DNA from 3 places in the Massilia sp. DJPM01 genome. Region 3 is predicted to be linked to each of the others. Evidence: predicted binding sites of a transcription regulator. Region 3 holds the regulator's gene; each other region holds the start of a gene.

Region 1 (2,202 bases), on a different contig from region 3:
TTGTCCGCCAGCGCGCCTCAGGCCACCACGCCCCCGCACACCACCAATACCAGCACCAGCAAGGCAATGCGCTTGCGCGTCGCGAGGCGGTCGAGCGCCATGTGTGCAAAATCTCTCACTATGTTCTCCCGGTGGAGCCGCGACCCGCGTCACGGCATTTGCGTGCAAACACCATTATTGGATCGGCGATGATACTGTCGGTTGCGATTACTCAATACACGATTGGTTACTACAGCAGTGTTGCAAAATCCACGGATCGTTGATGCGGCGCAAATGACTGTGCAGCCGGACCCGAAAGCACGACAAATATCAGAAGCATTACGGCGGGAATTGTTTCTAATCGGAATGTCCGTGTTCTCACCTCCAGGAGTCCTCCGTGTCCATTCCCGCCCCGAATACCTATCCCGGCACCCCGTCCGAACAGCGCCGGAACACCCGGCGCGCCCACGATATCGAGCAGCGCGCCTATGCTGCCGTCGGGCGCAGCTTCGCGTCCGGCAGCGCGCCAAAAAACCGCCAGCTGCGCGCGGGCCTGGCCGTGGCGGCGGCCGTCACGGTCCTGGTCCTGATCGCGCTGGTGGCCCTGCTGGCCGACGAAAACGCCAGCTCGCCGCGCGCGCTTGCGGTCGCCGCCGCCGGCAAGGGCGCGCCGCACCCGGCCGCCCCCGCCCATGCGGCCAAGGGCAAGCCGGTGGTGATCATCGATGAAAAGGACGAGGCGCCCACCCGGCCGGTGCTCGCCCCGGAGCCGATACCCCCGCTGGTGCTGCTGGCGCCGGCTGCGGCGCAGCCCACCCCGGCGCTGGCCCAGGCGCGTCCGGTGGCAGCGCTCAGGATGCCGGCCAAGGTGCGCGAGCACGGCAAACCGGCCAGTGCGGCGCTCAAGCAGATGGCCCTGAAAGCGAAAAAAACGTCCCAGCCGCTGGCAAGCGGCGCGGCGGCGCGCAAGGCGGCGCGCAAGGCCGCGCGCAAGGCGCCGCCGCACGCCCCCGTGAAACGCAAGGTGGCGGCCGCAGCCGCCGTCCCTGCCCAGCCCGACGCACCCGTCCGGTATGCCGGCGCCGGCGTGCTCGACACCCTGCGCTCCTACGCCAGCCTGCGGCGGCGCTACCTTGGCCAGCCGATGCCGCTCATGGCGGCCCGGCTGGCGCTGCCGGGCCGGCGCTACCTGGGCGAACCCTGAAAACCACGGACCGATGCACGCGCGGCGATTTTGCTGGGGTTTGGCGGCCACTGACGATATACTGTACATAATTACAGGTGTCGGTCGCTTGCCCGCAGTACGATGCGCAAAGTTCTTGAGAATGAGTTCTACTACCTGGACAACTTCCACCGGGTGCTGGAATGGATTGCCGGGCGCTACAGCGACTTGCTCACCGATGAGGAGCAAGCGTTTATCGCCACGTTCCCGTCGCTGCCGCAAGCCTCGCGCGCGCTGCTGGTGCGCATGGTCATGCGCAAGGGCACGGTGTTCCGCGCGAGCAAACTGAACTACGCGGAAATCGGCTGCGCGATCGAGGCCGCGCGCCACTTGCTGCCCACCGGCTGGGTCCGGTGCGACCCGGTGATCACGCTCGACGAACTGTTCGAGCTGCTGCTCAAGGCCGAAATCGGCGCCATTTTCAGCCTGTCCCTGCACGAAAAGAACGCGCGCAAGGGCGAGCAGCTGGCCGCCCTGCGCGACGGGTTCGGCGACGCCCGCGCATTTTCCGCCTGGTACCGCGACTCGCCCGATACCGTCTACAGCATTACCGTCAAGGACCTGTGCGACCGCCTGCGCCTGATCTTTTTCGGCAACCTGCACCAGGACTGGACCGAATTCGTGCTGTCCGACCTGGGCTTGTTCCAGTACGAAAAAGTCGAGTTTTCAGCGTCCTCGCGCGGCTTTCGCACGCGGCGCGATGTCGACGACTACCTGGCGCTGCACCAGTGCAAGGAACGCTTTCGGGCCGGCGAGGCCCTGCCCGAGGTGCTGGCGAGCTTGCCGCGTGACGCGTTCGACAACGAGTGGATCGACAGCCGGCGCGAACGGCTCATGTTCCAGATCGCCCAGCAGGTGGAAAAACAAAAGGAGTGGGGCCAGGCGTTCGATCTGTACGCCTGCTGCAATTTTCCCGGTGCGCGGGCGCGCGCCATCCGCGTGCTGGAAAAGCACGAGCGCTATGCCGAGGCGCATGCGCTGCTGGAACGGGCCGAGGCCGC
Region 2 (2,202 bases), on a different contig from region 3:
GATACGTTCGCCGTTGTAGCTGTACCAGGAACCCGACTTCTCGACGATCTTGTTATCCGCTCCCAGATCCAGGATCTCGCCTTCGCGCGACGTGCCTTCGCCATAAAGGATGTCGAAGTGCGCTTCCTTGAACGGCGGGGCGATCTTGTTCTTGACGACCTTGACCTTGGTTTCGTTACCGATGACTTCGTCACCGGACTTGATCGAGCCGGTGCGGCGGATATCCAGGCGCACGGAAGCGTAGAACTTGAGCGCGTTACCACCGGTGGTGGTTTCCGGGCTGCCGAACATGACGCCAATCTTCATGCGGATCTGGTTGATGAAAATAACCAGGGTATTGGTGCGGTTGATCGAACCGGTCAGCTTGCGCAGTGCCTGGGACATCAGGCGTGCCTGCAAACCCGGCAGGGAATCGCCCATGTCGCCTTCGATCTCGGCGCGCGGGGTCAGGGCCGCCACCGAGTCGATCACGACCAGGTCGACGCTGCCCGAGCGCACCAGCGCATCGGTGATTTCCAGTGCCTGCTCACCCGTGTCCGGCTGCGAAATGAGCAGTTCGGACAGGTTGATGCCCAGTTTTTGGGCGTAACCGACGTCCAGCGCGTGCTCGGCATCGATAAAGGCGCAGGTGCCGCCCAGTTTTTGCATTTGTGCGATGGTCTGCAGGGTCAGGGTGGTTTTACCCGACGATTCAGGACCGTAGATCTCGACCACGCGGCCGCGCGGCAAGCCGCCCACGCCCAGCGCGATGTCCAGGCCGAGCGAACCGGTCGAGACGACCTGCACGTCTTCCACGGGCGCGTTGGCGTCCATGCGCATGACGGAGCCCTTGCCGAACTGCTTTTCAATCTGCGCGAGAGCGGCGGCCAGCGCCTTGCCCTTCTCGCCAGCATTTAATACGGTTTTTTTATCATCCATAATTTTCTTTCAGTCCAGAGAATGGTCCAGATCACGGGCAGAAGTCACGTCACAGACACCACTGTACAAATAAACAGTGGTTTATGCAAGCGGCACGTGACCCCGATTCAAAAAAATTCCCGGCGTTGCGCCAAATGAAACACAATAGCCCTTACTTAGACGTTCCGGTGCCCCCATGCGTATTTTACTTGCCGAAGATGATAGCGTGCTTGCCGATGGATTGACGCGCTCCTTGCGCCAGTCCGGCTACGCCATCGATTGTGTGAAGAACGGACAAGAGGCCGATACGGCCCTGTCCACCCAGGAATTCGACCTGCTGATCCTCGACCTCGGCCTGCCCAAGCTGTCCGGGCTGGAAGTGCTGCGCCGCCTGCGCGCGCGCGCTTCCCTGCTGCCGGTGCTGATCCTGACCGCGGCCGATTCGATCGAGCAGCGCGTCAATGGCCTCGACCTCGGCGCCGACGATTACATGGCCAAGCCCTTCGCCCTGTCCGAACTCGAAGCCCGCGTACGCGCCCTGACCCGGCGCGGCGCCGGCGGCGGCGCGGCCGTGGTGCGCCATGGTCCGCTGGCCTACGACCAGGTCGGGCGCAGCGCCTATATCAATGACCAGATGCTCGACCTGTCGGCACGCGAACTGGGCCTGCTGGAAATCCTGCTGGCGCGCGCGGGGCGCCTGGTATCCAAGGAACAATTGGTCGACCACCTGTGCGAATGGGGCGAGGAAGTATCCAACAACGCCATCGAAGTGTATGTGCACCGCCTGCGCAAGAAGATCGAGGTGGGCGGGGTGCGCATCGCCACCGTGCGCGGCCTGGGCTATTGCCTGGAAAAATACGCCGACGCGCCGCGCGCCAGCCTCGAGGCGGGCGTGGAATCGAAGTGAGCGTGCGCGACGCCGCCCCGGCCGCGCTCGACCCACCCGACGCCCTCTATGTACCGCCCGGCGCCGAGCCGGACGAAAACATCCAGCATTCCCTGTTCGGCGAAATCCTCGACTGGATGCTGGCCCCGCTGCTGCTGCTGTGGCCGATGAGCATCGCCATCACCTACCTGGTGGCCAAGTCGATCGCCAACGAACCCTTCGACCGGGCCCTGGAAGACAGCATCACCGTGCTGGCCCAGGAGGTGCGCGAAATCGACGGCAAGGTGTTTTCGCGCCTGCCCGGCAGCGCGCGCGACATCCTGCGCGCCGACGATGTCGACCAGGTGTATATCCAGATCATCGGCCCGCGCCGCGAACACATCGACGGCGACCGCGACCTGCCGCTGCCGCCCGACGAG
Region 3 (2,202 bases):
TAACTGGGCTTGAAGGAAAGAGGGGGGCGGCTACCGGCGCGCGCCGCACTCTTGTTTCGCTTGCTCATAAGTAGTGATAAGTGTTGCAAAAAATAATACTTTACGGCAAAGCGGTGTCCCTGTCGAGCCGCACCAATCCGGTTATGATGCGCATCCGGACATCCCATCGTGAGACGTGCAATGAAGAAATCCCTGTTTTGCCTGGCATTGATGCTGGGCGGCGTGGCGCAAGCGGACGAGCTGGCCGACGCCAACGCCTTGTTCGCGAAAAAATCGTATCCGCAAGCGCTGCAGCTCTACACCAAGCTGGCCAACGCCGGCAATGCCGAAGCCCAGTTGCACATGGGCGAAATGTATTTTTACGGCGAGGCGGGGACGGTGGACCTGGCCAAGGCCGAAGCCTGGTTCAAGAAATCGGCGGCCAAGGGCAACAAGACCGCCGCCGGCTCGCTCGCGATGATCAACAAGCGCGCAACGCGGCGCGCCGAGCTTGATTACTGGATATCCAAATACGATGGCGCCGAGCTCAGCGCGGGCCAGTTCCGCTGCCCGGTGCCGCGCATTCCGGCCATGTCGAAGCAGAACGATGAAATCGAGAGCGTGTCGGCCAAGGTCGCGGCCTGGCAGGATTGCTACAACGGCTTCGTGCGCAACCTCAACGAGGCCAGTCCGCTGACCAAGCGCATTCCCAAGGAGGTGGCCGACCTGCTGACCAAGGACGAAGCCGAACAGTCGCGCGTGCATCTGGAAGGCGTGTATGCCGGCATCGCCGAAAACGCCAAGGTCTCGGCCAAGCTGGTGCTGGCCGACTTCGGCGCCTGGCGCAGTGCCACCGACGCCTATATCAAGGAACACAACCGGATCGTCACCGAAGCGGCGACGACGGCGCCGCGCAAGGGCGACTAGACGGCACGGGCGCAGTGGAACAGCGCCCGCACGCTCAGTTCCAGCTGCGCATCAATCCTACCGCGAGGCCTTCGAGCGCGAACTCGTCGGTCGCCGGATCGACATGGATGACCTTGAAGTCCGGATTTTCCGGCAGCAGTTCGATCAGCGAGCCGGTCTTTTTGTAGCGCTTGACGGTGACATCGTCACCGATCCGGGCCACCACGATCTGGCCATTCTTGGCGCTGTCGACCTTTTTGACGGCCAGCAGGTCGCCATCCATGATGCCGGCGTCGCGCATCGACCAGCCACGCACCTTGAGCAGGAAATCGGGACGCGCCGAGAACATCGCCGGGTCCACGCTGTAGGTCGCTTCCACATGCTCCTGCGCGAGGATGGGCGAACCGGCAGCCACGCGCCCAACCAGCGGCAGCGATATCAGCAGGTTCGGCGGCGGCATGGCAATGGCGTCGACGCTGGCGCCGATCAGGCGGATGCCGCGCGAGGTGCCGGGCGAAATTTCGATGGCGCCCTTGCGCGCGAGCGCCTGCAGATGCTCTTCGGCCGCGTTGGCCGACTTGAAGCCCAGTTCATTGGCGATCTCGGCACGGGTGGGAGGAAAGCCCGTGTTCTCGATCGCATCCTTGATCAGGTTGAGGATTTGTTCTTGCCGTGGTGTGAGCTTGATCATCGGTATGCGGGACTGTGTATATGGACAGACTGTATTTTTGTACAGTATTTCGCGCAATGCAAGGGTTAATTGGCCGAACAGGCGAATTATTTGCGATGGGCGCTGTCCAACAAGCAGCGGAGGAGGTGCGTCATGGGTCGGCGTGAGGTTCCACGGGTGAGTTATGAGGAGGATTTTGTGCTGTGGCTTGAGCCGCAAGTGAGTTTGTTGCGCGCGCGCCAGTTCGGGCAGCTTGATATCGACAATCTGGTAGAGGAGCTTGAGGGCATGACCGGCCGTGATCGCAGGGAGCTAAGCAGCCGCCTGAAGGTGGTGGCGATTCACCTGCTTGAGTGCCAATATCAGCCCAAGCGTAAGTCAAGCAGCTGGCTAAATACGCTTGCCCACCAGCGTGACGAAATCGCACAGTTGTTGCAAGACAGTCCCAGTCTTGTTCGTGACATTCCAGCACTTGCCAGGCGCCGCTATCGGCAAGCCGTACTGGCTGCGGCGCGAGAAACCCGCCTGCCCCCAAAGGCATTTCCAACCGAACTCCCCTACAGCGCAGCCCAACTGCTGGACGACGACTTCGTGCCGTGAACAGTGCCCGATCGCACAAGTGCCGCACTGCGTCCTTGATTGTTGCT

The links. Region 3 encodes LexA, which represses DNA repair genes until DNA is damaged. Its sites were predicted from a motif close to ACTGTATNNNNATACAGT; they were not measured.
Region 1: a site for LexA is predicted at 1,244-1,261, ahead of PO883_RS09150 (VRR-NUC domain-containing protein). Genes of this name have one in related genera too.
Region 2: a site for LexA is predicted at 979-996, ahead of recA (recombinase RecA). Genes of this name have one in related genera too.

The regions. Positions count from the first base shown of each region.
Region 1 covers NZ_JAQOZV010000010.1:34,002-36,203, reverse strand. Annotated here, with positions in the region: gene PO883_RS09155 (hypothetical protein) at 377-1,183, shown strand; gene PO883_RS09150 (VRR-NUC domain-containing protein) at 1,286-2,202, shown strand, end outside.
Region 2 covers NZ_JAQOZV010000009.1:5,804-8,005, forward strand. Annotated here, with positions in the region: gene recA (recombinase RecA) at 1-918, opposite strand, end outside; gene PO883_RS08295 (response regulator transcription factor) at 1,094-1,804, shown strand; gene PO883_RS08300 (sensor histidine kinase) at 1,801-2,202, shown strand, end outside.
Region 3 covers NZ_JAQOZV010000019.1:74,297-76,498, forward strand. Annotated here, with positions in the region: gene PO883_RS14340 (tetratricopeptide repeat protein) at 181-906, shown strand; gene lexA (transcriptional repressor LexA) at 941-1,576, opposite strand; gene PO883_RS14350 (DUF29 domain-containing protein) at 1,709-2,155, shown strand.